One region of the Kitasatospora sp. NPDC002227 genome, then DNA from elsewhere that is predicted to be linked to it. Evidence: riboswitches for the same ligand, from Rfam matches in the RefSeq annotation. Region 1 holds a riboswitch; each other region holds the start of a gene.
The links. A riboswitch is a leader RNA that binds a small molecule or an ion and turns the genes downstream of it on or off. The one in region 1 is predicted to bind cyclic di-AMP.
Positions count from the first base shown of each region.

Region 1 (7,291 bases):
CGTCCGGGAAGATCACCATCACCTACCTGCAGAAGCAGGCCGACCAGGGGTACTTCGTCTCCGAGGCCGCCGGGGCCAAGGCCAAGGCCGCCGAGCTCGGGGTGGACCTGCGGATGGTCGACCTGGGCACCGACGCCCGCAAGGCCGTCCACGAGGTGCAGTCCGCCGCCCGGAGCGGCAGCAACGGGGTGATCGCCGTCCTCCCCGACCCTGCCGCCGGGCCGGACGTGGTGGAGGCCGCGAAGACGGCCGGCCTGCCGCTGCTCACCTCCGACGACCAGGTCTGCGCCACCGAGTTCGACCCCTCCGCCTGCAAGCGGGCCGACCTGGTGCCCCGGATCGGCTTCAACGGCACCCAGCTCGGCGCCTCGATCGGCAAGCGCAGCGCCGAGGAGTACCAGAAGGCTGGCTGGTCCCAGCCGGACACCCGGATCGTCTCGCTCTGGAAGTTCGACGTGACGGTCTGCACCGACCGGATGAACGCGGCCAAGGACGCCTTCATCGACACGGCGGGCGCCAGCATCCAGAAGCTCGACATCCCCACCGACAACTCCGTCGACGGCGCCAGGGCGGCGCTCGCCGCCGCGATCGCCGGGGAGCACGGCGTGCGGCACTGGATCGTCTGGGGCTGCAACGACGAGAACGTGCAGGGCGGCATCGACGCGCTGCAGTCCGCCGGGGTGCCCACCGGCGACATCGCCGGGGTCGGCCTCGGCGCCTACCTGGCCTGCAAGGACTGGCTGGCCGGCACCCCGACCGGCATGAAGGCGGCGCTGTTCATCAACGGCAACGACGTCGGCGCCCGGGCCGTCCAGACCATGTACGACCGGCTGCGGCGCGGCAAGTCCTTCCCCGCCGAGGTCGCCGTCCAGCCCGCCATGGTGGACGCGGCGAACTGGCGCGCCTCCGGTCTCACCTGCTCCTGACGGCGGGTCGGCACCCGCCGTTCGGACGCGCGCCGATTGCCGCGCCCCGGGCGCGGCCGAAGACTCGGAGGCGTCCGCCCCCGTCCGGGGCCGGACGGGGACCTGAGGAAACGGCAGGGGTCATGGCGGTCTGCGTGGTGTGCAAGAACGACTACTGGCTGGCGTTCGAGATCAAGACGGTGACCGGGGACACCTACACCTTCGACAGCTTCGAGTGCGCGATGGAGAAGCTCGCGCCTCGCTGCGAGTACTGCCAGGTGCGGATCGTCGGCCACGGGGTCGAGGTCTCCGGCAAGTTCTTCTGCTGCGCCAACTGCGCGCGGCGCGACGGCGGGCTCGGCGAGCAGATCCGGGACGCCGTCGGGGTGCACCCGGGGGTCTGAGCCGGTCAGAAGGTGAAGGGCAGCCGCCGGACCCGGTGGTCGAAGCTGGAGTGCGCGAGCTCGGGCTCGGCGGTGGAGCGGATCTCGGGCAGCCGGGTGAGCAGCTCGCGCAGCAGCACCTTCATCTCCTGCCGGGCCAGGTAGGCGCCAAGGCAGAAGTGCGGGCCGCCGCCGCCGAAGCCCAGGTGCGGGTTGGGCGAGCGGGTGATGTCGAAGACGTCCGGATCCGGGAAGACGGCGGCGTCCCGGTTGGCCGAGCCGAAGAAGAGCACCACCTTGTCGCCCTTGGCCAGCTGGGCGCCGCCGAGCACGTGGTCGGCAGCCACGGTGCGGCGGAACTGGATGATCGGGGTCGCGTACCGGAGGATCTCCTCGACCGCCCCGGCGAGGTGCCCGTCCAGGTCGGCGGTGAGCAGCGCGCGCTGCTCGGGGTGGGTGGTGAGCAGGTGGAGGCCGTGGGCCAGCGCGTTACGGGTGGTCTCCACCCCGGCGACCAGGAGCAGGGAGAAGAAGGCGCCCAGCTCGCGGGCGCCCAGGCGCCGGCCGTCCACGTCGGCGGTGACCAGGGCGGAGATCAGGTCATCGGTGGGCCGCCGGCGCCGCTCCCGGCCCAGCGCGGCGATGGAGCCCTGCATCCGGGCCAGCGCGAGCAGGCCGCGCCCGGGCACCCGCAGCCGGCTGCGCTTCACCCCGGTGTGCTCGGACGCCCGGTTGACCTCGGTCAGGATCGCCCGGCGCTGGCGCTCGGGGACGCCCATCATGTCGCAGATCACCTGGTACGGGAGCTCGGCGGCGACGGCGCCGACGAAGTCCTCCGGGCGCTGCTCGATCACCTCGTCCACGACCCGGGCGGCGATCCGGCGGATGTCGGTCTCGACCCTGGCGATCAGTCGCGGGGTGAAGGCGCGGGAGACGATCCGCCGCAGATCGGCGTGGCGCGGATCGTCCAGATTGACCATCGAGTCGCCGAACAGGGCCCGCACCCAACGCGCGGGCTCAGGGGTGGTCACCCCCGGGCCGCTGACGAACACCTCGGGGGTGCGGCTGGCGGCCACCACGTCGGCGTGCCGCACCAGGGCGTGGAAGCCCTTGCCCGTCCGGGAGTCCAGGCAGTACACCGGGTGGTCGAGCGCGCGCAGCCGGGCGAAGGCGGCCGCCTGGGCCTCGGCCGGGAGCTGCCAGAATTCCGGCTCGGCCGGATTGGGCCCCGCGGTGAACACGGATTGCGCGCTGACACCCGTTGCACTCATGCCGCATATATGGCCCGCGGGCCGACGGAATGTCAAATTCCTTTCGGGAATTAAATTCCTAATACTGACCGCTTATCGCATCATCCTGTGTACTGTTTTCGTCCGCCTCCGGCGGCTCGACCGGCACCAGCTCCCGGGCCAGCAGGGTCGCCCCGGCCACCGCACCCGGCATCAGCAGCACCGTCACCATCGGCACCAGGAAGAGCAGCGCCAGCGGCGCCCCGAAGCCGAGCGTCAGCCCGAGCCGCCCGCGCAGCAGCCGCAGGCGCTCCGGCTGCGCGATGCCGCGCCGCTGCAGCGCGACGGCCGTCAGCTCGACGGCCAGGAAGTAGCCCGAGACGCCGACCCCCACCACCGGCACCACCGTCTGCCCGACCACCGGGACGAACCCGCAGGCGAACAGCAGTACCCCGAACCCGGCCGCCCGCAGCAGCACCGCCACGCTGTCCTTGGTCGCGGTCACCAGCTCACGCCAGAGCGGCAGCTCCGGCGCCGCCGGCGCCCCGCCCTCGGTCTCGTCCACCTGGGCGGCCAGCGACTCGTAGAACGGCTGGCCGACCAGCAGGGTCACAGCGGTGAAGGTGAGCGCCGCGAGCAGCGCGCCGCCCCCGACCAGCGCCGCCGTCACCACCCCGCGCAGCAGCCCCTGCCAGGGCGAGCCCCACCCGTCCGCGAACGGCGTCACCCAGCGCGCCAGCCCGCCGGCCTCCACCACCAGCACCACCAGCGCCGCCAGGTACCCGACCATGGTGATCAGCGCCGGGATCATCCCGAACCCCCACCACCGCCCCCGCCGGGCCACCCACTTCTGCCCCTCGAAGAGCAGCCGCATCCCCACCGCAAGATCTCGCATACCCGGCAGCCTACGTGGCCGGTGGAATGCGCTGGCCCGCGCCGGGGTAAGCGGCTAGCTTCACTGACCATGGATCAGACTGACTACGCGTACGCGCTGCGCCGGGACGGCGCGCGGATGGCCGAGGCCGCCGCCGGGAACCTCGACCGCCGGGTGCCCAGCTGCCCGGAGTGGACGGTGGGGGACTTGCTCCGGCACACCGGCACGGTGCACCGCTTCTGGACGGCGATCGCCGCCGGCGAGATCTCCGGCCCGCAGGACCCGCGCCGGGTCCAGCCCGTCGAACCGGCCGACGAAGACCTGGTCGCGTGGTTCACCGAAGGGCTCGAGCACTGCGCCTCGACGCTGGAGAAGCTCGACCCCGGGCTGCCGCGCTGGAGCTGGTCCGACCGCAAGGACGCGGGCTTCATCCAGCGGCGGATGGCCCAGGAGACGGCCGTGCACTGCTGGGACGCCCTGAACGCGGTCGGCCGCGACGAGCCCGTCGAGCGCGAGCTGGCGGCCGACGGCGTGGCCGAGTTCCTGACCCACTTCGCCGACGGCGAGCTGCCCGCCGGCCTCCCCGAGGCCGGGCTCCACCTGCACGCGACCGACGGCGCCGGGGAGTGGACCGTCCGCGCCGCCGACGGCGCCCTGCTGGTCACCACCGAGCACGCCAAGGCCGCCTTCGCCGCCCGCGGCACCGCCTCCGACCTGCTGCTCCTGCTCTGGGAGCGCCGCCTGCCCGCCGCCCTCGAGACCTTCGGCGACCAGGCCGCCTTCACCTCCTACCTGGCCGCCTTCGGCCGCGACTGACGGGGCCGGGGGTGAGGAGGCTCACCGCGGCGCGGCGATCCGGCCACCCGCCGCGCCCGCGTGAACGCACTGCGCGACCGTTCTCACCCCCAGCCCACCACTGACGACACTCCGTGGTCGAACCGATCACCCCGCGCCGATCCCCCCTCTCCCTCCGTGGTCGAATTCCGTCATTTCCGACCCATGAACGATCATCATCCTTGCCTTTTATCCAGCTCATAGGTTTTGCTTCATCGACCGCCCGGCCACTGACCGGACGGGCCCACCGGGTGCAACGCCTAGTCCTGCCGGCACCCGTGGGGCACAGACCAGCTCTGTACGGCAGGAGCGGGGGACCCAGGTAAGTCGCCGATCGGACACCGTCCGGTCGGCTTGGGGTGAAGCCGCGCCCAGCGGCCGGGCATCTCCAGCCCGAACCCGACAGCTCACCTCGTCGGCGTCGGAGAGGAAACACCCATGTCCGCACGGGGTAAGCACGCCCGCCCGAGCCGCTTCAACCGCCTCGGCGTCACCACCACCCTCGCCGTCACCTTCGCGCTCCCGCTCGTCGGCGTCACCACCGCCTCGGCCTTCGCCGGCTCCGGTGACCACTCCTTCACCACCAGCGCCGACGCCCAGCACGTCGGCCACGCCACCGGCAAGGCCGCCGCCCTGGTGGACCCGGCGAAGAAGTCCCCCGCCGGCTCCCGCGTGGTCGACCACGACTGGCGCCCCGTCCACGAGGAGCACCACGCCTCCGCGCAGGACCTGGCCCTGGTCGGCAAGGCCCTCGGCCTGGACTCGGCCGCCACCCCGGCTGCCGCCCCCGCCGCTGCCCCGGCCGCGGCCCCCGCCGCCGCTCCGGCCGCCGCCCCCGCCGTGGCTCCGGCCGCCGCGCCCGCCCCTGCTCCGGCCGCCGCCCCCGCGCCCGCCCCGGCCCCCGCGCCGGACTTCTCCGCGCCGGTCAGCAACCCGAGCATCAACGAGGCCTACGGCGTGCCCGGCCACATGTGGGCCAGCGGCCACCACACCGGCGTCGACTTCGCCGCCTCCGTGGGCACCAACCTGCTCGCGGTCGGCAAGGGCACCGTCTACAGCGCCGGCTGGGGCGGCGCCTACGGCAACCAGGTCATCATCAAGCTGGCCGACGGCAAGTACGCCCAGTACGCCCACCTCTCCTCGATCCGCGTGCACGCCGGCCAGTCCGTCACCGCGGGCCAGCAGATCGGCCTCTCCGGCGCCACCGGCAACGTGACCGGCCCCCACCTGCACTTCGAGATCCGCACCACCCCCAACTACGGCTCCGACGTCGACCCCATCGCCTACCTCCGGGCGCACTCGGTCGACGTCTGATCCCACCCCCGTCGCCACGGCCGGGCTCCCCTCGCGGGGCCCGGCCGTCAGCAGTTCCCGACCGATCCGCCAACACCCCTTCCCAAAGCGCCAGTTCGCCTTACACTGCGGACACAGCAAGCCGATCTCGGCGACACCACGGGGGTACACGCAATGAGCCTGCTCCGAAGATTCCTGGCCCGCTTCCGCCCGGGAGCCCGCCCCGCCGGCCGGGCGAGCCACGGCCCCGACCGCTTCGACCAGCTCGACGCCGAGGACGTCCCGAAGCCGGACTCGAGGGTCTGGAAGCACCGCGGCGCCAGCCGAGGCCCCTTCGGCATCGGCGGGTGGAACTGACCGTCCGGCCGGGCCGTTGGACTCCCCTGTGGCGGATCATCAGGACGAGACCAGGGCGGCCTACGACGGAGTGGTCGAGCTCTACGCGGCGCTGTTCGCGGACCGGCTTCAGGGGCAGCCGTTCGCCCGGGCCATGATCGGCAACTTCGCCGAGCTGGTGCACGCGACGGGCAACCCCCGAGTGGCGGACGTCGGTTGCGGGCCCGGACATCTGACGGCCATGCTCCACGACCTGGGCCTGGACGCCTTCGGGCTCGACCTCTCCCCGGGTATGGTGGCGCACGCCCGGCGGGCCCATCCGGCGCTGCGCTTCCAGGAGGCCCGGATGGAGTCCCTGCCGGTCGGGGACGGCGCGCTCGGCGGCGTGCTGGCCCACTACTCGGTGATCCACACCCCGCCGGCGGAACTGCCGCGCCTGCTCGCCGAGCTGGCGCGCGTCCTGGCGCCCGGCGGCCTGCTCCTGGTCTCCTTCTTCGGGACGGACGGCCCCGGGCCGGTCCGTTTCGACCACAAGGTGACACCTGCTTACAGCTGGCCGGCCGACCACCTCGCCGACCTGCTGGCCGGCGCCGGACTCCTCCCCTTCGCGCGCCTGCTCCACGACCCGGCCTCCGAACGGGGCTTCCTCGACGCCCACCTGCTGGCCCGCCGTCCCTGACGTGCGGTCCGCCCCGTCCGGCCGCCGGTCAGGCCGGGCGTGGCGCGGTCCGCCGGGCGGCGGCCCAGGAGAGGCAGGCGATGTCGGGGCCGTAGCCGAGGAGGAGGTGGTCCTGGGCCACCGCCACCACTGTGCCCCGGCCCGGAAGGGAGAGCGGGGTGTGGAGCGGCTGCCCGGTGCCGAGGTCCCAGGTGATCACCCGTTGGTCGTCGCCGGCGGTCACGGCGACCGGGTGGCCGTCGACGAGGGTGGCGGCCACCGCGCGCACCGGGCCCGTGTGGCCGGTGAGGAGCCGTAGCTGCTCGCCGGTTCCCAAGTCCCACACCACCACGCTCTGGCGGCCGGCGGTCACGATGACGGGGCGTTGCCCGATCCGCGTGGTGGCCACGGCGTTCACCGGGCCGGTGTCACTGGTGAGCGTCTGCAGGCGCCCGCCGGTGGCGAGGTCCCACACGATCACCCGCCAGTCCCCCGCCGAGCTGACGGCCAGCGGACGGCCGTCGACGACGACGGTGGCGACCACGTTCACCAGACCGGTGTGGCCGGCCAGGGTCCGCAGCAGCTCACCGGTCATGAGGTCCCACACGATCACCGTCCGGTCCCCGGAGGCTACGACGGCCACGGGCCTGCCGTCGACGGTGGCAGTGGCGACCCCGTGGGGCCGGAGGGCGTAGTGGCTCAGGACGCGCAATCGCGTGCGGCTGCCCAAGTCCCAGGCGGTCACGCTCCGGCCGGCGGCGGTGACGGCCACCGGGCGC
Region 1 is NZ_JBEOWY010000006.1:9,376-16,666, reverse strand. Features, by position in the region: gene ABT095_RS07220 (substrate-binding domain-containing protein) at 1-926, shown strand, start outside; gene ABT095_RS07215 (metallothionein) at 1,049-1,309, shown strand; gene ABT095_RS07210 (cytochrome P450) at 1,315-2,559, opposite strand; gene ABT095_RS07205 (EI24 domain-containing protein) at 2,618-3,412, opposite strand; gene ABT095_RS07200 (maleylpyruvate isomerase family mycothiol-dependent enzyme) at 3,482-4,207, shown strand; cyclic di-AMP (ydaO/yuaA leader) riboswitch at 4,508-4,661, shown strand; gene ABT095_RS07195 (M23 family metallopeptidase) at 4,664-5,539, shown strand; gene ABT095_RS07190 (hypothetical protein) at 5,693-5,875, shown strand; gene ABT095_RS07185 (class I SAM-dependent methyltransferase) at 5,904-6,533, shown strand; gene ABT095_RS07180 (AAA family ATPase) at 6,562-7,291, opposite strand, start outside.

Region 2 (7,291 bases), on a different contig from region 1:
TCCCACTCGATCGAGGACTCGCCGAAGCCGCGCAGGTCCATGGTGACCACCCGGTGCCCGGCCGCGAGCAGCAGCGGGCGCAGGTGCCGGTAGGCCTGGCGGGAGTCGAGCATCCCGGGCAGCAGCAGGACGGGGGTGCCCTCGCCGGAGCCGCTGTCGTCGAAGGCGATCCGGCCGCCGGGGAGGTCGAGGTACTGGGTGGCGGCGGTGCTGGGCGCGTTGACGGTGGCGTTCACTGCGTTCTCCTCGTGGCCGGTGCGCTGTGCCTGATAGCCATAAAGCTAAGGCTAATAGCCTTAGCCGTCAAGCCCTCGGACGCGCGCCGTCGCGCTCGCCGCCGTGGGGTACCGTCTCGGGACCCGTTCGACGCCGTCGATCCGACGCAGCCAAGGAGCCCTCGTGCCGTTCATCAACGTCAAGCAGCTGTCCGGCCGCACCGACGAGCAGAACGCGGCGATCACCCGCGAGCTGACCGCCGCCTACGCCCGGATCACCGGCGTGGCCGCGGAGAACATCTGGGTCGCGATCGAGGAGATCCCCGCCACCCACTGGTCCTCCGGTGGCGTCACCTTCGCGGCCAAGCGCGCCGCCGCCCAGGAGTAGTGGGGCCCACCTCAGGCGGCGTCCACCCGGAAGGGGTCGTGCTCGGCCAGCAGCTTGTCGAGCCTGGCCTGGTCGACCCGGCTGGTGAGGGCGCCCTCCTCCTGCCGGTCGCGGATCACCTTGGCCAGCGTGAACGCCGAGGTGATCTCGTAGAGCAGGCCGACGGCCAGGAATCCGCGTACCCAGGAGCTGACGGGCAGATAGGCGATGCCGATGGCGAGCGCGGCGCTGGCGAGGCCGAAGGACAGGATGGCCTGGAGGTAGTAGGCGGAGGTGGTCCGGCTCTGCAGCTGTGTGGTCATGTCATCCAGGATCGCCAACTCCCGCGCGCGGCACCTGAGTACGGATACTCAACCGTTGCCCGTCCGGGCAGTGGGCAAATCGGTCCTAACCGCTCGAAACATGTCAGAGGTCTGGACCGAGATGTTCAGTGGCTTGGAATCAGGGGCCACTCGGATTAACGTTTGATAACGCAGCGCGGTCGGCAACGCCGTACCCGAAACGGCACCGTGCGCCGTCGCCTAATCCATGGACCCGCCCTCACCGGTGGGCCCGGGAGCCGGGGAACCACGTTCCACTGGGGTGAATCAGCCGGGCCCGCCCGGCCGTAGGAGACCTTCCTGCTCCGAACCCGTCAGCTAACCCGGTAGGCGCGAAGGAAGGAAAGGAGCGCGCCTCCCGTGGCGTCGACGCACTCCCCCGTGGCCCCCGGCCCGGCCGACCACCTGCTGGACGAGCTCGTCATGCCGACGGCCGACGAAGGCGCCCGCCACCGGATGCCCCGCCAGGCCCGGGTCGGCGGCCCGCTGATCGGCGTCACCGCGATGGCCGCCTCACTCGGCGCCACCGGCTTCGCCGCGGCCGCCACCGCGCCCACCGCGCCGGTCACCACCCCCGACGAAGCCCCGGTCACGGCCGACCCGGGTCTCGCGCTCGCCGCCCGCATCCAGCAGCAGGCCGACGGCAGCCGCACCGCCGCGGAGGAGACCCGGCTGGCCGCCGCCCAGGAGGCCGAGGCCAAGCGGGCCGCCACCCAGGCCGAGACCCAGCAGGCCCCGGCCCCGGCTGCCACCCCGGCCCCCGCCGAGCAGCCGGTGGCCGACGGCTTCGCCCTGCCGGTCAGCGGCTACGCGCTCACCGCCCACTACGGGCAGTCCGGTTCGTACTGGTCCCAGCTGCACACCGGCCTCGACTTCGCCGCCCCGACCGGCACCCCGGTGGTCGCCGTCGCCGCGGGCACCGTCAGCTCGGCGGGCTGGTCCGGCGCGTACGGCTACCGGGTGATCCAGACCCTGCCGGACGGCACCGAGCTCTGGTACTGCCACCTCTCCGCGATCACCGTGGCCTCCGGCCCGATCGCCCCCGGCACCCAGCTCGGCCGGGTCGGCGCCACCGGCAACCCCCCGGGCCCGCGCCCGGGTGCCGCCCCCGCCGCCCCGCACCTCCACCTGGAGGTCCGCCCGGCCGGCGCGGCCCCGGTCGACCCGCTGCCCTGGCTGCAGGCCCACGGCCTCCAGCCCTAGGGCCTGTCCGGCCGGTCTTGCCGGGCGCGCGACGCCGGGAATCCCGCCTGGACGCACGCCCGAATCACCCGAGTACGACCCGGTACGAGGGTGACTCGGGCACACGCCCAGCCGGGCCCCCGACGCCGCGCGCTGATCCGACAAGACCGGCCGGACAGGCCCTAGCCGCCCCCTACTCCTCGCCGTCGCCCTGTGCCGCCTCCTGGGCTGCTTCCTGCGCGGCCAGGTACGCCTCGATCTCCGCCGAGCCCGGCTCGGGGGCGAGAGCGGGGTACTCCAGGAGCAGCTCCGGCAGGCCCGGGACCGTCCACTCGCCGAGCAGGCGCAGCGCCTCCCGGGCCACGGCCGCCTCGAACTCGGGGTAGTCGCCGGAGAGTTCGTCCGGCATCGGCAGGCCGAGCGCTTGCCTGTCGGCCAGGTTGTCGTAGCTGCGCCGCATCAGCCACTGCTCGAGCAGCAGCCGGGCGCCGTCGGTGGCCATGCCCACCGAGATCACCCGGGTCGGCCCCCAGCCGCCGTCCCCGCCGACCCAGTCCAGCGTGCCGTCCTCCTCCAGCGCCCCGAAGGCCGCCAGCCGATCGGCCTCGGGCAGCTCCCCGAAGGCGTCCAGCCAGGCCCGCACCGCCGCCGGGTCGCCCTCGTCCACCCCGGCCGCCCGCAGCAGCAGGGTGTAGAGCCGGGGCCAGGTCACCAGGTGCGGCTGCCGCAGCAGCCCGCACAGCAGCTCCCCCTGCCACTCCGCCTCCGCGTGCAGCCGCTCCCACCGCTTGGCGTTCAGCCGCCGGGCCGCCCGCTGACGGTCGATCAGCAGCCGCACCGCCTCCCCGTACGCCTCCGGCTCGGCCGCCGGCTGCACGTACAGGTACATCCGCTCGTACAGCAGCTGCTCCACCACCGGCGAGCTCAGCTCCGGCCACCCGTCGTGCAGGTGTGCGTCGCCGAGCTCGAGCAGCGTCAGCACCGCCCGCACAGCGGACTCGGGCAGCGGCGGGTGGCCCGCCTCGGCCGCCCAGGCGAGCAGATCGGCGGTGCGGGTGTGCGGAGTGAGCTGCAGGTCTTCGACGTTCACCCTGCGTACGGTATCCGGTGGGTCGGCCGGGCGGCGGTATCGTCGGTGGCTCGGCAGACGGCGGAGGAGGAACCGGTGGACGTGAACCCTGCGGCGGCGAGCGGCCCGGTGCGGCTGCTCGGGCCCCGGCTGGCGATCCGCGAGTTCCACCACACCCCCGAGGACGTGGACTCGCTGCACGCCGTCTTCGGCGACCCGGAGACGGCCAAGTACCTGCCCTTCGAGCCGCGCGACCGCGAGCACTGCGCCGACCAGATCGTCCACTTCCTCGACGAGGCCGAGGCCGAGCCCCGCACGGTCTACCGCCTCGCCGTCACCCGGCTGGCCGACGGCGAGCCCGAGTACGCCGTCCCGATCGGCAACGTCGCGCTCGGCCTGGAGGGCAACCGCGCCGCCTTCCTGGGGTACGCGCTGCGCAAGGACACCTGGGGCAACGGCTACGCCGGGGAGATCACCGCGCTGATCTGCGACTTCGCCTTCGGCCCGCTCGGCCTGCACCGCCTCTGGGCCCGGGTCGACCCGGAGAACACCGCCTCCTCCCGCGTCCTCACCCGGGCCGGCTTCCAGCTGGAGGGCCGGATCCGGCACGACCTCTTCCTGCGCAACCGCTGGTACGACGCGCTCCAGTACTCCCTGCTGGAGACCGAGTGGCCGCGCGGCGCCTGGCGTTCCGGGGAGCGCGAGGGGGCGTCCTCACCCGGACGGAGGTAGGGAGAACCCCACCATGAATCCGGCAGCCTGCTCCAATGTGCTGACCCAGGCCGGCACGGCATCGTGGAGGACGTAGCGAGGACCACGAAGCCAAGCCCAGGGGGCCGACCATGAGCACCACGCAGCCCAGCACCGCGCTGTTCGACACCAGCCAGTACCCGTACCGGCGTCGGCCCGCGCCCTCGTTCCTGCAGGCGCCGTTCGCGGGGGCGACGTACCGCGAGCTGGGCTTCGTGCTGACGGCCTTCCCGATAGCGACGGCCGCCTTCGTGCTGGCGATCACCGGGCTCTCGGTCGGCGCCGGCCTGCTGGTCACGGTGGTCGGCCTGCCGGTGCTGGGCCTGCTGCTGGCGAGCGCCCGGGGCTTCGGCGCGATGGAGCGGCTGCGCGCCCGCACCCTGCTCGACATGGACGTCCCCGCCCCCGCACCGGTCCGCCCCAGCCGTCCCGGCTTCTGGGGCGCCGTCACCGCCCGGCTGGCCGACGGCACGGGCTGGCGCGCGGTGATCTACCAGCTGGTGATGTTCCCGTACGCGGTCTTCGCCTTCGTCACCGCCACGGTCGTGCTCTCGGTGGGCTGGGCCGCCGCGCTCTACCCGGCCTACCACTGGGCGATCGCCCGCTGGACTCCCTGGCCCGGCCTGCAGCTCTTCGACTTCAGCAACGGGAGCGGTGAGCACCGCTACTACCTGAGCTCCCCGTGGCAGATAGCCGGCTTCTCCGCCTTCGGGCTGCTCCTGGTCTTCCTCTCCCCGCTGCTGATCCGCGCCCTGACCAGCGTCCACCGCCTGGCCGTCCGGGTCCTGCTCGGCGCGCTCTGACCCCGAGCACGCAGAAGACCCGGCAGACGAATCTGCCGGGCCTTCCGTTGCTACTGAGTAGCGGGGACAGGATTTGAACCTGCGACCTCTGGGTTATGAGCCCAGCGAGCTACCGAGCTGCTCCACCCCGCGTCGGTGACTTCACTCTATGCGACAGGTGCCCGGAAAGCGAAATCGGTTTCCCGGCGCACCGGAGCCGAACGCGCCTTTCGTCGCCGAGTGGATCGTTTCCGCACCGATCCGGCTACCTAGGGTGAGCTGCGCACGCACCCACCATGACCGAGAGGTTCTGTCCCCATGCGTCTGCGCACCTCCCTCGCCGCCTTCGGTGGCGCACTGCTGCTCACCCTGTCCATGCCCACCTCGTCCTACGCCGCCACGGGCGACTTCCTCTACAAGGTCGCTCCGGGCGCCGAGGCCGTGCTCGCGGACCCGCAGAGCGGCGTCTGCCTCAACCTGGACGGCGCGACCGAAGCGGACCCGGCCTACGCCCCCCAGAACTTCACCAACTCCACCGCCACGGTCTTCCTCGACTCCGACTGCAACGGCGACACCTTCTACGTCATGAACCCCGGCAAGAAGCTCGGCGACCGGCTCAAGCTCCGCTCGGTGATCTTCTCCTGAGCCGACTGGGCTGACGCGCCCCACATGCGGGCCCCCGGGGGGCGTGGTGCGATGGGCTGCGCCTGTCCCGCCACCCCCAGGGGGCCTGCCGTGCTGGTCACCTCCCGCCCGCTCGACGAGTACTGCGAGCTCTTCGGCCTGAGCCGCCGCGAGCTGTGCGCCGTCCCCGGCCGGATCCTCGACTGCCCCGGCGGCGCCGCCGGACTGGTGGCCGAGGCCTGCGCCCTCGGGGTCGAGGTGATCGCCACCGATCCGGCGTACGCGGCGCCGATAGCCACCCTCGCCGCCCGGGCCCGTGAGGGCCGCGCCGCGATGGCCGCCGCGATGGCGGCCGCCCCGCAGCTCTACCCGCCGCTGCGGCACCAGCAGCCCGCCCGCTACCTCCGGGGCTGGGACCGAGCCCGCCGCCTCTTCGAGGCCGACGCCACCGGCCACCCCTCCCGCTACGTGGCCGCCGCGCTCCCGCACCTGCCCTTCGCGGACGGCTCCTTCGCGCTGACCCTCAGCTCCTACCTGCTCTTCGCCTACCCCGAGCTCTTCCCGCCTGCCGCCCAGCTGGCCGGCCTGCTCGAACTCGTCCGGGTCACCGCCCCTGACGGCGAAGCCAGGATCTACCCCCTCCACGACGGCACCGGCCGCCGCTGCCCCCACCTGCCCGAGCTCCGCGCGGCCCTGCGCCACCACCACGTAGCCAGCCGCCTGATCGCCCTGCCCCGCCCGGGTGCCCCCGGCCGCACCCGCACCGTCCTGCTCCTGACCCGGGCCTCCAGGAGCCGTCAGGCCGGGTAGCGGATCAGCCCGGCGGTGTCGAGACCGAACCCGAACGGTTCCGGGACCGGCACGGTGTCGCCGAACTTCCCCGTCCACTGCCGGTGGTAGGAGCCGTCGGACGGATCGGAGAACAGCGTGATCCGCCCGTCCCGGGGATCGATCAGCAGATAGAGCGGAATGTGCATCAGCGGGTAGTCGCGGACCTTGCCGACCAGGTCGTTCTCCGGGTTCGACGCCGACACGATCTCGACGGTGATCGCGGCGAGCTCGGCCGGTACCTCGTTGCCCCCGAGCTCCACCGCGGACAGCGGGATGTAGGTCAGGTCAGGATTGCGGAGCTTCCCGACGCTCGGGGAGGCCAGGTCGGTGTTCTCGCTGGGCATCAGACCGGCCGGCCGATGGGCGTCGAACTGTTCCCGGACCACGAGCAGGTTCCGTTGGTGGATGACCGAGGGCCCGGCCATCATGATGATCTCGTCGCCGGAGATCTCGACCTTCCACCCGGACGGCGGCGTCAGGCTCTGTGCGAACTCCAGCAGCTGGGCGTGGCGCTCGGGAATGCGAAACTCGGCCATGGTGAAATCCTCGCACCCGCCCGGCCCGCCGTGCTGCAGCTCACGCCTCTGTCGGCTGCTTCGCGGGTTCCGCCGGCTCCGGGCGCTGGGCCGGGACGTGGCGGAGGATCTCCTCCGCCACCGCGCGGCGGCGCGAACGCGGCGGGACAGTCCGGGAGTTGGCCATCTTCTTGGCCACGGCGGTGCGGATCTCGGCGAGCTGGTCGGGCGTCAGGCCGTCGGCGTCGAGGACGGCGCGGGCCGCCTGCAGGGCCTGCAGGAGTTCGAAGGAGGAGAGGGAGTCGTGCAGGGCCCGCAGGATGAGGTCCACCGCGCCGGTGTCCGGGCGGCCCTTCAGCAGCGCCAGGGCCTGGATTCGCAGGCCCTGCACCCCGGTGTCGAACATCGTCCGCACCTGCTCCGGCCCGATTCCGGCCTCCGACAGCGAACCCGCCGCCACCGCAGTCTGGTTGACCGAGTCGGCCAGCGTCTCCCGGTCGGCCACGGTGAGCGCCCGGGCCATCCGCAGCCTGGTCAGCAGCCAGCCCGAGACGAAGCCCACCACCGCGAAGTACACCGCCAGCGCCGCCGCGAACTGCGCCGCTCCCGCCCCGC
Region 2 is NZ_JBEOWY010000026.1:71,049-78,339, forward strand. Features, by position in the region: gene ABT095_RS22775 (alpha/beta fold hydrolase) at 1-236, opposite strand, end outside; gene ABT095_RS22780 (tautomerase family protein) at 400-603, shown strand; gene ABT095_RS22785 (YiaA/YiaB family inner membrane protein) at 615-905, opposite strand; cyclic di-AMP (ydaO/yuaA leader) riboswitch at 1,112-1,270, shown strand; gene ABT095_RS22790 (M23 family metallopeptidase) at 1,284-2,126, shown strand; gene ABT095_RS22795 (hypothetical protein) at 2,299-3,195, opposite strand; gene ABT095_RS22800 (GNAT family N-acetyltransferase) at 3,271-3,906, shown strand; gene ABT095_RS22805 (sensor domain-containing protein) at 4,017-4,727, shown strand; tRNA gene ABT095_RS22810 (tRNA-Met) at 4,786-4,859, opposite strand; gene ABT095_RS22815 (hypothetical protein) at 5,025-5,351, shown strand; gene ABT095_RS22820 (class I SAM-dependent methyltransferase) at 5,442-6,140, shown strand; gene ABT095_RS22825 (Uma2 family endonuclease) at 6,128-6,697, opposite strand; gene ABT095_RS22830 (hypothetical protein) at 6,738-7,291, opposite strand, start outside.
Region 2: another riboswitch for cyclic di-AMP. It lies ahead of ABT095_RS22790 (M23 family metallopeptidase); the one in region 1 lies ahead of ABT095_RS07195 (M23 family metallopeptidase).

Region 3 (7,291 bases), 220 kb from region 1:
TCCGGCGTGGCCGAGGACGGCCTCATCCGCATCGTGCGCTCCGACGCCGGCTGGCGGGTGGGCTCCGTCCTCACCCCGGACTTCTGGACCGCGCCCGTCCCCTGGGACGTTCTGGTGGCCGAGCTCGGACGTTTCGACCGCACCGTCCGCGAGGGCGTCACCGCGCTGGGAATCGACCCCGCCTTCATCCCTGCTGTGGGGGGCTGAGCCTTGGGCGTGGTCGAGCGGCTCTGGGCGGCCGGGCGGATGCCGCTCTGCACCGGGCTGTACCGGGCGGACGACACCGCGCTGGACCTGGACGTGCCGGGGCCGGGGGCGTACCACCCGGATGCCGGGCAGCCGATCCCGTTCCGGGTCGGCGGCCCGCTCGAGGTGGCGTGGGCCGTCGCGGAGGACGGCTTCGACGAGGCTGACGTCTGGTTCGAGAGTGCCCTGCCGGACGGATCGGGGTCGCTGTTCGGCGGGGGCGGCGGGATGGGCAACATCGGCTTCCTCGCCCGTACCGGCGAGGACCGGACGCTGCGGTGGATCGCCGTGATGTTCAGTTCCAACCCGTTCGTCGGCGTGCGCTACGAGGGCACGGACGCCGTCTTCACCAACGAGTGGCGGAACCTGCTGCGACTGGACCTCTCGGACCCGGTCTTCCGCTGAGCGCCCTCAGGCCGTGCGGCCCAGGGTGGCGAGGTAGGCGCGCCAGCCGCCGAAGGTGGTGATCTCGCGGTGGGCGCCGGTCTCCAGCTCGCCCCGGGCGAGGAGCATCGACAGGCACGGCGTGCCGTCGGCCAGCTCGATGACGCCCAGTTCGAGCTCGCGGGGCTCGCCGGGGAGGATCACGTCGCGCAGGTGCTCGAGCGTGATGTCGTAGAGCTCGCCCTCGACGGCGGTGTCCACGGTGGGGTCGGGCCACAGGCCGGGGCAGACGTCGCGGATGGAGAAGAAGCGGTAGCCGGGGGCGGTGGTGACCGGGCCGACCAGGGCGTCGGCGACGGAGGCGTGGAACGGGCCGCCGACCATGGCCTGGCCGTTGAAGAAGATACGGGCCATCAGAAGAAGCTCCAGACAGGAGGCCGGGTCACGAGTGGGTGACCCGGCCGCGACGTACGGACCGTAGCAATCGCCGTCGCCAGTAGGACAAGGCGGCAGGCGGCGAGAGCTGGTCCGACGGATAGGTTGGGTGTCAGCCCAGGAGGGCGAGTGCGGGCAGGGTGAGGAAGTCCGCGAAGTCCTCCGCGAGCGCGACCTGCTCGAACAGCCTGGCGGCCTCGGCCCAGCGCCCACCGGCGTACGCCTCGTCGCCCAGCTCGGCCCGCAGCGCGGCGAGCTCCTCGGCCACCAGCCGGCGGACCAGCTCGGCCGTCGCCTTCTCACCGGTGTCGGCGAGCACCACGCCGTTGTGGATCCACTGCCAGATCTGCGAGCGCGAGATCTCGGCGGTGGCGGCGTCCTCCATCATGTTGAAGATGCCGACCGCGCCCAGGCCGCGCAGCCAGGCCTCGATGTACCGGACGCCGACCTGGACGGCATTGTGCAGACCGGCCTCGGTGCAGCTGCCGCCCGCGCCCGCGATGTCGAGCAGCTCGGCGGGGGTGACGGGTGCGGTCGGGCCGGGGTTGTCCTTCTGGTTCGGGCGCTCGCCCAGCACGGCGTCGAAGCAGGCGCGGGCCACCGGGACGAGGTCCGGGTGGGCGACCCAGGAGCCGTCGAAGCCGTTGCCCGCCTCGCGGTCCTTGTCGGTGCGGACCTTCTCGAACGCGACGGCGTTGATCTCCGCATCGCGCCGGGAGGGGATGAAGGCGGCCATGCCGCCGATCGCGTGGGCGCCGCGCTTGTGGCAGGTCTGCACGAGCAGACGGGTGTAGGCGGCCATGAACGGCGCGGCCATGGTGACGCTGTTGCGGTCCGGGAGAATGAAGGCCTCGCCCGCGTCGCGGAAGTTCTTGACGATCGAGAACAGGTAGTCCCAGCGGCCGGCGTTGAGCCCGGCGGCGTGCTCGCGCAGCTCGTAGAGGATCTCGTCCATCTCGAAGGCCGCGGTGATGGTCTCGATCAGGACGGTCGCCCGGACGGTGCCGTGCGGGATGCCGAGGGCGGCCTGGGCGTGGGTGAAGACCTCGTTCCAGAGGCGCGCCTCGAGGTGGCTCTCGGTCTTCGGGAGGTAGAAGTACGGGCCCGAGTTGGGGTCCTGGGCGCCGCGGGCGAGCAGCCGGGCGGCGTTGTGGAAGAAGTAGAGGCCGAAGTCGAAGAAGGCCCCGGCCACCGGCACGCCGTCGACCAGCAGGTGGTTCTCGTCCAGGTGCCAGCCGCGGGGGCGGACCACCACGGTGGCCAGCTCGGCGGCGGGCTTCAGGGCGTACGACTTGCCGGCCGGGGTGGTGAAGTCGATCCGGCCCTCGTAGGCGTCGATCAGGTTGATCTGGCCACTGACCACGTTCTCCCAGGTGGGGGCGGTGGCGTCCTCGAAGTCGGCGAGCCAGACCTTGGCGCCCGAGTTGAGCGCGTTGATCACCATCTTGCGGTCGGTCGGGCCGGTGATCTCCACCCGGCGGTCCTGCAGGGCGCGCGGCGCCTCGGCGACCTTCCAGTCGCCCGCCCGGACGTCAGCGGTCTCGGGCAGGAAGTCGAGGGTGCCGGCGGCGGCGATCTCCGCGCGCCGGGTCTTTCGTCGGGCCAGGAGCTCCTGCCTACGACCTTCGAAGGCGCGGTGCAGACCCACGACGAAGGCGACCGCCTCCGGGGTGAGCACCTCTTCGGCGCGGGGGACGCGCGGACCGGCGACAGTGACGACCGGGGCGGGGGCAGCGGCGCCGGGTCCTTGATCTGCAGCCATGGGCAGGACACTCCTTGGACGGTTCTCGAGCCAGCGAAGGAAGCTCCGGTGGGAACTTCCTCGATCCGAACCCACCTACTGGCGAGTTCTGTTCTGTAAGGTGGAGACTAGTTTCCGCGATACAGAATTTCAACGGTTTGTTGAGAGAGATCGCCGGGACTCTACCCCTCCTCCGACAGCGAAGGGAAAGCCGGTGTCCAGCACCCCCGCCTCCGCACCCGCAGGCAGCGACCGCACCACCGGCGGCGTGCAGTCCGTCGAGCGCGCCTTCCAGCTCCTGGAGGCACTGGCCGACTCCGGCGGAGTGGCCACCCTCAGCGAGCTCTCCTCGGTCTCCGGCCTGCCGATGCCGACCATCCACCGCCTGATTCGTACCCTCGTGCAGCAGGGCTATGTCCGCCAGGACACCGCCCGCCGGTACACCCTGGGTCCCCGGCTGATCCGCCTCGGCGAGACCTCCGGCCGCCTGCTCGGCAGCTGGGCCCGGCCGTACCTGGCCGAGCTGATGGAGGCCACCGGCGAGACGGCCAACCTGGCGGTGCTGGAGGGCGGCGAGGTGGTGTACGTCGGCCAGGTGCAGTCGCGGCGCTCGATGCGGATGTTCACCGAGGTCGGCCGCCGGGTGCAGCCGCACTGCACCGGCGTCGGCAAGGCACTGCTCGCGCAGCTGCCCGAGGAGGAGGCCCGCGCGGTGCTCGGCCCCCAGCCGCTGCAGTCGCACACCCCGTACACGGTGACCGACCCGGACCAGCTGCTCGCCCAGCTCGCCGTGGCCCGCGAGCGCGGGTACGTGGTGGACGACCAGGAGCAGGAGATCGGCGTACGCTGCATCGCCGTCGCGGTACCGGGCGCGCCGACCCCGACCGCCCTCTCGGTCTCCGGCCCGGAGGCCCGCATCCAGGCCCTGGAGGAGCAGACCGGCAGCGCCGGGCTGGTCCCCGTGATGCGGCACATCGCGACCCGACTCGGTCAGGTCCTGGCCCCCTGAGCGGAGGTCAGCTGACCATCAGGGCGCCGATCTGAGTCGCCGTCACCTGGAACACCGACAGCTGCGGCTCCGCACCCACGTCCCGGAACAGCTTGGGCGCCGCCGCCAGCTTCGGATTGGCCCGGACGGCATCGAGGGCCGCCTTGTCCCGCCAGAGGCTCTGGATCCGCCACACCCCGTCCGCACCGCGCAGCAGCTCGGTGCGGACCAGCCCGTCCGGCAGCGGGCCGGCGATCAGCTCCCGGTACGACGTGACCAGCTCGGCCTCCCGGTCGTTCGCCACGACCGCACTGACCTCGCTCAGCACCTGTCCGCCCATCTCGCCCACCTCCGACGATCTGCCGAAAAACCGGACACGAACCAGCGTACGCCGCTACATTGGGTAGTCGATCGAATACCTTCTGTGAAAGGTGAACGGCATGGTCCGTTTGGCGATGGCGGCAGCGGCGGCACTGGCCCTGGCGGCGCTGGGCGCCGGCCCGGCGGGGGCGCGGGTCCTCCCGTCGGACTCCGACCTCGAGGTGGTCCGGATCGATCCGGACGCGACGACCCCAGGCGGCGAGACGGTGGTCCACGCCTTCGTGGCCAACGACGGGCCGGACACCACGGCTTCCCCCTTCACCGTCGAGGTGGACGTGCCCGGCGGGTTCACCTTGCTGACCCCGACCTTCCCCGCCACCTGCTCCACCTACCCGCACATGGTGCGCTGCACCTTCGGCCCCGGCCTCGCGCGTTACCGGACGGCGACCGCCCTCGTCCCGGTGGCCGTTGACGCAGACGTGCCCCCCGGCACGAAGGCCGAGGGGCACGTACGGGTCTTCAGTCTGGACGACCACAACCCGCGCAACAACGAAACGCCGTTCACCCTGACGGTGAGCTGACCGTCAGCGGTACACCCGCACGTAGTCGGCCTGCATGGTGATCGGGGCCGAGCCGGAGGGGGCCGGGTGGTACTGCCCGGCCCCGACCGAGAGGTTCAGGATCACGTACGCGGACCAGTTCGAACCGACACCGGTGCCGTCGGAGAAGACCTTCACCCCGTTGACGTACCAGTCCACCGATTTGGCGCCGTAGTAGGTGCCGATGGTGACCCACTGGTCCTTGTTGATCGCGCTCGCGTCGGTGTAGTACTTCGAACCCGACTTCACGTGGTTGGTGAGCTCCAGCAGGTTCGGGTTGTCGGGGTGGTACTCGAACGAGTCGATCTCCCCGTTGCCGTTCTTCCAGGTCCACAGCGCCGGCCAGGCACCGGAGCCGGCGGGCAGCTTGACCCGGGTCTCGGCGTAGTCGCCGGTCTTGACCTGGAAGCCCTCCTTCGTGCCCTCGGTGGTGAGGAGGCCGGTGTCCCAGGCCTGCTTGCCGTTCTCCAGGGTGTGGCTGGAGGGGTTCGCGGTGAAGGTGGCCACCCCGTTGGCCACGCTCACGTTGTTCGGGTTCAGCCAGTCGAGCTTGTTGTCGTCCGGGTTGTGGTTGCCGTAGCGGTACGAGGTGCTCGTGTTGCTCGCCCAGCGGTTGCCGTCGACGCTGCTGTTGAACTCGTCCGACCAGGTCAGCGCCTTGCCCGGCACGGGCGAACCGGTGGTCGGCGACGGCGTGGGCGTCGGGGTGGGGGTCGGAGTCGGCGTGGGGGTCGGCTTCGGGGTCGGGGTGGGCGTCGGCGTGACCGAGGAGCCGACGGTCAGGGTCCGGGAGGCGAGGTTGTGCCAGCCGCCCGAGAGGTCCTGCCAGAAGCCGAACTGGGTGTACGTCCCGGCCGGGAGGGTGCGCGCGCCGGTCGTGATCGAGACGCCGCTCGGGCAGATCCGCACGTTGGAGGCCGACCCGGGGAAGTCCAGGTTGCGGCCCGCCGCGTCGCGGATGCCCACGCCGAGGGTCTTCGCGGTGAAGCAGGAGGTGGAGTGCACGGTCAGACCGGCGGAGGCGGCCTGGCCGGCGGCCATCGAGGCCGGGGTCAGCCGGTCCTGGGTCACGCCGACGGCGGCCTGGGCCTGGCCGGCGAGCGGGACGGCCACGAGGGCCGCGACACCGGCGGCGGCGCCGATGCGGGCAGGGGTCACGGATATGCGCATGTTGGTCAGCCCTGTGAACGCCTGCGAGGTGAGCTGTCGGGTTCGGGCACACGGGTAGCCCGGCCGCCTGTGGAGCGGCTTCACCCCTAGCCGGGCCCGTCCGGCACCTGCGGGGTGGCAGGGCAGGGGGCATCGGCGACTTACCTGGTTCCCCCGCTCCCGCCCGCTCTTCTCCTGCTCGAGTACCCGGCGTCGGATGGGTGGGATTCGGCGTCCCGACGACGGGGTCCGCACGACGCGGACGACTTGTGAACGGTAAGCAGGGTGGCTGAGCACGGCCAAGAACTTCGCCCCCGAAGCGACGCACCTCACACCGGGCCCCGGGCGGCCGAGCCGCCCGGGGCGGTCGAGCGGGTGGTCCGTCAGTGCGGCTGGCTGACCTGGTAGCAGGCGACGTCGTACTGGGACGGCGCGCCCGCCTTGCTGTACGCCGCGCCGCCGGTGCCGGGGCCGGTCTCGTTGAAGGCCGAGCCCGGGGAGCCGGACGCGTGGCCGGGCTCGTTCGGCGCACTGGAACTGAGGCAGGTCTGGTTCGGCTGCCCGTGGCCGCTCGGGTTGGCTGCCGCGAAGGCCGCGCCCGCGCCGCCGAGGGCCAGCAGCAGACTCAGGAGGCCGGCCGCCATCGTGCGGAGCATCTCTCCTCCCAGGTGGTTCGAGTCCACGCGGCCGGTCGGCCGCGCGCCCTCCCCCTACCGGTACGTACGGGAGCGCCGCCGCGTTCAGCAGCAAGCGAAATGGAGCCGCGCCCGGTCAGCCGGTTCGGATAAGTTGGTGCCCGGTGTGTCGGCCGACGCCGCACCGAAGCACGCCGTACCGCCGCTCACCCACTGCCCGAGACGAGGACCGCCCGAAGATGACCGCGCCCCTGCCTGGCTTCGCCGGACACACCTACCTGTTCCAGGTCGACAACGGCGCGGCCTTCCGCAACGCCTACTCCGCCGACGGCACCCGGCTGCGCTGGGAGGGCCTGGGCGAGTCGGCCGGCCAGTGGGAGGACGTCTCGCTGCACGTCGCCCAGGTCGCCCCGCAGATCTGGTTCGTCAGCTGGACGGAGGCGAGCGGCATCACCGTCAGCCACGTGATGGACCTGGGCGCCATGACGGTCCGGGTCTTCTGGACGTACCAGGGCGAGGGCGGCCGCTTCGGCGAGCTGCACACCGGCACCCTGGAGCAGCTGGTCTGACCTGACGGCCCCTCGGCCCGGGAACCTTCGTTCGTTAGCAGTGGGCGGGGGCGCGGCTCCCCGCCAACCAATCATCCAGGGGGAGCAGTAGAGATGAGCACCGAGGACACGGCCGAGGAGGCCGCGACGGAGGCGGCGGAGGCGCCGAAGGAGTCGATGGACGAGAAGGACGCCAAGGACGCCAAGGACTCCAAGACGACGAAGAAGCGGCCGTTCTGGCAGGA
Region 3 is NZ_JBEOWY010000006.1:231,262-238,552, reverse strand. Features, by position in the region: gene ABT095_RS08300 (DUF7878 domain-containing protein) at 1-207, shown strand, start outside; gene ABT095_RS08295 (hypothetical protein) at 217-651, shown strand; gene ABT095_RS08290 (allophanate hydrolase-related protein) at 658-1,044, opposite strand; gene aceB (malate synthase A) at 1,178-2,827, opposite strand; gene ABT095_RS08280 (IclR family transcriptional regulator) at 3,021-3,815, shown strand; gene ABT095_RS08275 (antibiotic biosynthesis monooxygenase family protein) at 3,823-4,134, opposite strand; gene ABT095_RS08270 (hypothetical protein) at 4,235-4,696, shown strand; gene ABT095_RS08265 (glycoside hydrolase family 16 protein) at 4,700-5,884, opposite strand; cyclic di-AMP (ydaO/yuaA leader) riboswitch at 5,887-6,086, opposite strand; gene ABT095_RS08260 (hypothetical protein) at 6,247-6,519, opposite strand; gene ABT095_RS08255 (MoaF-related domain-containing protein) at 6,738-7,067, shown strand; gene lepB (signal peptidase I) at 7,161-7,291, shown strand, end outside.
Region 3: another riboswitch for cyclic di-AMP. It lies ahead of ABT095_RS08265 (glycoside hydrolase family 16 protein); the one in region 1 lies ahead of ABT095_RS07195 (M23 family metallopeptidase).

Region 4 (7,291 bases), on a different contig from region 1:
CCGAGATCAGGTCGTCGCCGAGCTCCGCCCGCTTCCGGTGGATCAGGTCGGCCAGGTAGGCGCGGATCTGCTTGACGGCCCTCGCCACACCGCCGCGCGGGCCGCCGCCGTGCCGGATCATCATGCCCGCCCAGTCGCGGAAGTCGTCCTGGTCCTCGGCCGGCACCCCGAGCAGGTCGCAGATCGCGTAGATCGGCAGCGGGAAGGCGAACTCGTGGATCAGCTCGGCCGAACCACGGGCGGCGAACCCGTCGAGCAGGCGGTCCGCGAGGTCCTGCACCCGGGGCTCGAACTCCGCGACCCGGCGTGGCGTGAACGCCTTCGACACCAGCCGGCGCAGCCGGGTGTGGTCCGGCGGGTCGATGTTGAGCAGGTGGGTCATCAGGTTGGCGCTGCGCTCGCCCGGGATCCCGGTCTTCCCCTTGGCGTGGTCCGGCTCGTCGTGGTGCGCCGGGTTCTTGCTGAGCCGGCTGTCCGCGAGCGCCTGGCGGGCGTCGGCGTAGCGCGTCACGAGCCAGGCCTCGACGCCGCTCGGCAGCTGCGCCTTGTGCACGGGTGCGTGCTCGCGCAGCCACGCGTACGCCGGGTAGGGATTGGCGGCGAATCCCCAGGTGAAGAGCTCAGGCCGATCAGACATACCCCGACGGTATCCCGCCGTGGCGGTCCTGGGCCCGCCAGGCCTCGGGCCCGGTCCGGGAGTCGTCTGACATACCGTCATATCTGTTGTGCCGCAGGCGATTGCGTATGGCAACGAAGTGGTCTTCAATCGGACGGGGAGGGCGAAGGGGGAGGTATGCGCTCAGGGGGCGGGCGGCCGCGCAGGCGGCCGGCTTGGCTGCGCAGGCAGCGGGGGGCCCGGGCGTCCGCCGCGGGGCTCGTTCTCGTGGGCTGCGTCACGCTCGGCCTCACCGCCTACGGCACGGTGGACCAGGGGTTCGGCAACTTCGCGCTCAACATCGGCGTCGAGGGCATGGTCACGCTGACGGCGATCGCCGTCATCGGCCCGCTGGTGCGCAGCAACCAGGAGGGCATCTTCCGCTTCCACCCCAGCCTCAACTACCGCCGGTTCCTGGAGCAGACCGAGCAGGCGCGCCGGCAGGTGCAGATCCTCACGACGTTCACCCCGCTGCTCCAGGAGGGGTACGCCGAGCGCTTCCTGCTGAACGTCCGCAGGCTGCTGCGGTCGCAGGTCCAGGTCGAGGTACTGGTGGCGAACCCGGACTCGCTGACCATGCAGCAGCGGCAGCGGGAGCTGGCGGTGCGGGGCGACGACGTGATGGGCGGCATCCACGAGAACATCCAGACGCTCCACCGGTTCGTCTCCGAGCTGCCCGCCGAGGAGGCCGCCCACCTCTCGGTGCGGATCTACGACGCGAGCGCGTCGGTCATCATGCACCGCTGGGACGACCGCAGCCTGATCTCCTTCCTGCCGACGGACCGCCTGGCGGAGGAGGGCTCGCACCTGGAGATCCCCATGAACTCGCCCATCGGAGCCTTCGTGGAGGCGCGCTACAGCGAGCTGTGGAGCGACGCGGCCACCATCAGCCTGGACGAGTTCATGACCACCAGGCTGACCCTGCTGGGCGACGGCAGGCCGGGCACGCCGCTCGCGGGGCACTACGTGACGGTCGACGGCGCGGTGTTCGTGGCGTCGCCCGGCATCATCGCGGCCCAGGCGCTCCACCGGGAGCGGGCCCTGCAGGTGCACGACGGCTCGGCCGCCTACGACGTGGTGGTGCTGGACCCGGACGACACGGAGAACCACGGGCAGCTGCTGGCCGCCTTCCGGCGCAAGTACGGGAAGATCGACCTGCACACGCTGGTCCGCCTCCATCGGACGGACGAAGGCTGAGCGGGCGCCCGGCGGCTCAGCTCCAGGCGGCGTAGTACCCGGTGAGGGTGGCGCGCAGGCTCTCCGTCAGCTTGGGGACGAACTCCGGGGGCGGCGAGAAGACCGGGTGCAGCGACTCCACGGCCTCGGTGTAGTGGCGGCGCAGCTGCTCCTCGATCCGCACCGGCCACTCCGGCGTCACCCGCCAGCGGGTCTCGTAGCCGGAGGCCATCATCTGGTCGACGCAGCCGTCGACGATCTCGGCCCGGGTGCCGGCGGACAGCGGCGGGCGGACCGGGGTGAACGGTGCGAGTTCCTCGACCAGCGGCCCGCCGCCCTCGACCATGGCGGCCACGTGCTTGGCGAGCAGCGGTGACTGGTGCAGACCGTCCCGGTAGGTGCCGGTCACCAGCCAGAGACCGTCGACCCCGGCCGGGCCGATCAGCGGAAACCCGTCCGCGGGCACCGGCCGGTTGCCGACCTGGATCGCGAGCAGGGAGGCCTCGGGCAGCTTGGAGTAGAGCTGGTCCACGGCGCACTCGAGCAGGAACTGCACGTCCCGCACGGTGCCGTGGCTCCGGGGCTGCTCCACGAGCACATTGGTGGCGCCCACGTAGAGCACGCCGTTGCCGCGCGGCAGGCAGTGGATCCCGCAGGCGAAGGCCCGGTTCGGGCTGCGCAGCACGGAGGAGCTGGTGGTGCCGTCCTTGATGCCGAAGAGGGCGGAGACGCCGTAGCCGCTCACCATGGGCGGGATCCTTCGGCGCACCTCCTCGGCCTCGCCGAGCAGGCTCAGCGACTGCGCCCCGGCGGCGATGACGACCCGGTCGCAGTGCAGCGACCCGCCGTCGGCGAGCCGGACCCCGGTCACCCGGCCGTTCCTGACCTCGGCCCGGACGGCCGCCGCGTCCACCGTGGTGCCGCCGAGCGCGGTGAAGGCGCGGTCCAGTCTGGCCAGCAGGCGGTCGGCGTCGACCCCGTGCTCCCCGGGGACGTACAGGGCACGGAGGGGGCGCGCGAGCTCGTCCGGCGAGAGCCAGTCGAGCTCCTCCGGGTCCACGTGCTCGAACGGCTCGCGGTACTCGCGCAGCGCCGACTCGATGGCGCGGAAGTTCGCGGAGTCGACCTTGGCCGTCCCGATCGAGTTGAGCAGGACCACCGTCCCACGTGCGGTGATCACGCTGTCCTCGGCGCCCGAGGCCGCGCTCAGGTCGGCGTCCCAGCGGCTCCATTCGGACCTGGCGCGGTAGTCGGTGGCGAGTTTGGCCCGGCCGCTCGGCGTGCTGAGCAGGGAGGTGGTGACCTCGCCGAAGCAGCCCAGCATCGCGCCGGCGGCGGCCGAGGCCGCGAAGGGGCGTGAGCGCTCGCCGACCAGGACGACGCGCATCCCGCGCCGCACCAGCTCGAACGCGAGCGAGGTGCCGATGACGCCGTTGCCCACCACGACGATGTCAGGACTGGAACCGTTCACTTGCTCTCCGCGTTGTGAGCCTCCGGCTTGGCCCATCGTAGCCCGCGCCCTGCTGCACCGGTACGGGAGTTGACGATGAGTCAGGAGGTGCGCCCGGGGCTTCGCCGGGCGCGTCGCCGGAGGCGCCGGCCGGAGCTCTGAATACGTATCGAACCGGACATATCCCCACGGTTTGTAGGCAATCCATGACGCCCCGTAATTCCGGTGTGATACAGGCGATATGAGCTTGTGATCTGACGTTCGCTCTGCTTACTCTCCCTGGTGTTCGCAGCTGCGAACCCCGGGGCGCGGGACGCCGAATCCTGCCCGCCGCGCCGCCGGGCACCCGACCTGACCCCGGGCAGGGGCGGAGGACCCAGGTTTGGTGCCGTCCTCCACGGCTTGGGGTGAAGCCGCGTCAGCCGAAACGTTCCGCCATGGAATGCCGAGGCCCAGCGGCCGGGCCACCTCCCGGTCCGAACCCGACAGCTCACTTCGTAGGCGTGCGGAGAGGGAATTTCATGCTGTTCACCGGTTCGGGCCGTCACCGTCGCCGCACCCAGGCCGAGAAGGCCATCGCCGTCGCGGGTGTCGCGGGCGTCGGCCTCGCACTGCCGCTGCTGGCCGCCACCGGCGCCCAGGCCGCCTCCGTCTCGACCTGGGACCGGGTCGCCGACTGCGAGAGCGGCGGTGACTGGAGCATCAACACCGGCAACGGCTTCTACGGCGGCCTGCAGTTCACCTCCAGCACCTGGAAGGCCTACGGCGGCGGCCAGTACGCCGCGCAGGCGAACCAGGCCTCGAAGGGCCAGCAGATCGCCGTCGCCGAGAAGGTGCTCGCCTCCCAGGGCCCCGGCGCCTGGCCGGTCTGCTCGGTCAAGGCCGGGCTGGGCGGGGGTGGTTCGGCCGCCGACGTGGACACCTCCTCGGAAGGCACCTCCACCCGCGCGGCGAAGCCTGCGAAGCCCGCCGAGAGCAAGGCCGCCCCGGGCTTCCCGGGCAAGGCCGGCTACGACGCCGCCACCGGCAAGTACTGGTACCAGAAGGACGGCGGCTGGTACTGGACCAGCCACCAGAGCGTCTACCGGCAGTTCACCGCCCCGGCTCAGCAGCTGAAGGCGCAGCAGGCCGCCAAGGCCCCGGCCCAGGCGCCCGCCAAGCCGGCCTCGCCGAGCCACGGCTACACCGTCCGCAGCGGTGACACCCTGTCGGGCATCGCCCAGGCCCAGCACGTGAACGGCGGCTGGCAGGCGCTGTACGACGCCAACAAGCCGACCGTGGGCGGCAACCCGGACCTCATCATGCCGGGCCAGGTGCTCCGGCTCGGCTGACCCGGCCGGCGCCGTGGCCGCCCGCCCGCCGGTGAACTACCGGTGAGTAGGCGGCCACACGGTGAGACAGGGCCAAGGTCAGCGCGGCTGCGGGGCCGGGTGCGGTTAGGCTCTGGGCGTAAGGACTCCGCCATCGTCCCCATAGGAGATGCCTCGTGCCGTCCATTGATGTCGTCGTAGCCCGCGAGATCCTCGACTCCCGCGGCAACCCCACGGTCGAGGTCGAGGTCGGTCTCGACGACGGCAGCACCGGCCGTGCCGCCGTGCCGTCCGGCGCCTCCACCGGAGCCTTCGAGGCGCTGGAGCTGCGCGACGGTGACAAGAACCGCTACTTCGGCAAGGGCGTCGAGAAGGCCGTCCTGGCCGTCATCGAGCAGATCGGCCCGGAGCTGGTCGGCTACGACGCCACCGAGCAGCGCCTGATCGACCAGGCCATGCTCGACCTGGACGCCACCCCGGACAAGTCCTCGCTCGGTGCCAACGCGATCCTGGGCGTCTCCCTCGCCGTCGCGCACGCCGCCTCCGAGGCCAGCGACCTCCCGCTGTTCCGCTACCTCGGCGGCCCCAACGCCCACGTGCTGCCCGTCCCGATGATGAACATCCTCAACGGTGGTTCGCACGCGGACTCCAACGTGGACATCCAGGAGTTCATGATCGCGCCGATCGGTGCGGAGTCCTTCTCCGAGGCCGTCCGCTGGGGCGTCGAGGTCTACCACACCCTCAAGGGCGTGCTGAAGGACCGCGGCCTCTCCACCGGCCTGGGCGACGAGGGCGGCTTCGCGCCGAACCTCGACTCCAACCGCGAGGCCCTCGACCTCATCACCGAGGCCATCAAGAAGGCCGGCTACACCCCGGGCAAGGACGTCGCGCTCGCCCTGGACGTCGCCGCCTCCGAGTTCTACAAGGACGGCGCGTACCAGTTCGAGGGCAAGGCGCTGTCGGCCTCCGAGCTGATCGACTACTACGCCGACCTGGTCGCCAACTACCCGCTGGTCTCCATCGAGGACCCGCTGAACGAGGAGGACTGGGACGGCTGGAAGGCCATGACCGACCGCCTCGGCGACAAGGTCCAGCTGGTCGGCGACGACCTGTTCGTCACCAACCCGGCCCGCCTGGCCCGCGGCATCGAGACCGGCACCGCCAACTCGATGCTGGTCAAGGTCAACCAGATCGGTTCGCTGACCGAGACCCTGGACGCCGTCGAGCTGGCCCAGCGCAACGGCTACCGCTGCATGATGTCGCACCGCTCCGGCGAGACCGAGGACGTCACCATCGCCGACCTCGCCGTCGCCACCAACTGCGGCCAGATCAAGACCGGCGCCCCGGCCCGCTCCGAGCGCGTCGCCAAGTACAACCAGCTGCTGCGCATCGAGGAGATCCTCGACGACGCCGCCGAGTACGCGGGCCGCGGCGCGTTCCCGCGCTACAAGTACGAGGGCTGATCACCCGAGCACGCCTGACCGGTGCCCCGGCGCTCACCCCGTAGGGTGGGTGCCGGGGCACCGGTGCGACTGGAGGAGGGGCGACGAGATGGCCAAGTGGAAGATCCCGGGCCGCTTGGCGCGCCCGCGCTTCACCAGCCGGGCGACCGTCCTCGTCCTGGTGCTCTGCTCGCTCGTCGCGATCCTCGCCTACCCGACCCGGCAGTTCATCGCCCAGCGGTCCGAGATCGCGGCCCAGCGGGCCAAGGCGGAGCACGCGAAGCAGCAGGTCGAGCAGCTGAGCCGGGAGCGCGCCCGCTGGCAGGACCCGGCGTTCGTCCGCACCCAGGCCCGCGAGCGGCTGCACTACGCGATGCCGGGCGACAGCTCCTTCGTCTCCGTCGACCCCCACCCCGCCGCCGCCGGCCAGCCCTCGGCGGGCAAGCCCCAGGCGGCCGCCCAGCCTTGGTACACCAGCGTGTGGGAGTCGGTCGACGAGGCCGACTCCGCCGCAACCCTTGCCCCTGCCCCCCGCTAGAGACAGCACCCAATGACTTCTGAGAACACCACCCCTGACGTCGCCGACTCCGACGTGGCCGCCATCGCCGCCCAGCTGGGCCGTGTGCCCCGCGGCCTGCGCGGCGTCGCGCACCGCTGCCCCTGCGGCAACCCGGACGTGGTGGAGACCGCGCCCCGGCTGCCCGACGGCACGCCCTTCCCGACGCTGTACTACCTGACCTGCCCCAAGGCCGCCTCGCTGATCGGCACCCTGGAGGCCGACGGCGTGATGAAGGAGCAGACCGCCCGGCTGGCCGAGGACCAGGAGCTGGCGGCCGCGTACCAGAAGGCGCACGAGGACTACATCGCCCGCCGCGACGCCATCGAGGTCCTGGAGGGCTTCCCGAGCGCGGGCGGCATGCCGGACCGGGTGAAGTGCCTGCACGTGCTGGTCGGCCACTCGCTGGCCGCCGGGCCCGGCGTCAACCCGCTCGGTGACGAGGCGATCGGGATGCTGGAGGACTGGTGGGCCAAGGGCCCCTGCGTCAGCCCCGAGGCCGTGGCCGAGCACCTGGCCAAGGTCGAGGCCGAGCGGGCCGAGAGCCCCGACCACGCGGCGGTGATCGCCGCGAAGGAGCAGCTGACGGCCGAGCGCGCGGAGAAGAAGCGCCTGGCCGAGGAGGAGGGGCAGTGAGCACCACCAGGGTCGCCGCCATCGACTGCGGCACCAACTCGATCCGCCTGCTGGTCGCCGACCTCG
Region 4 is NZ_JBEOWY010000002.1:309,144-316,434, reverse strand. Features, by position in the region: gene ABT095_RS03275 (cytochrome P450 family protein) at 1-637, opposite strand, end outside; gene ABT095_RS03270 (hypothetical protein) at 884-1,852, shown strand; gene ABT095_RS03265 (NAD(P)/FAD-dependent oxidoreductase) at 1,869-3,302, opposite strand; cyclic di-AMP (ydaO/yuaA leader) riboswitch at 3,620-3,801, shown strand; gene ABT095_RS03260 (transglycosylase family protein) at 3,803-4,612, shown strand; gene eno (phosphopyruvate hydratase) at 4,768-6,054, shown strand; gene ABT095_RS03250 (FtsB family cell division protein) at 6,143-6,571, shown strand; gene ABT095_RS03245 (DUF501 domain-containing protein) at 6,584-7,225, shown strand; gene ABT095_RS03240 (Ppx/GppA phosphatase family protein) at 7,222-7,291, shown strand, end outside.
Region 4: another riboswitch for cyclic di-AMP. It lies ahead of ABT095_RS03260 (transglycosylase family protein); the one in region 1 lies ahead of ABT095_RS07195 (M23 family metallopeptidase).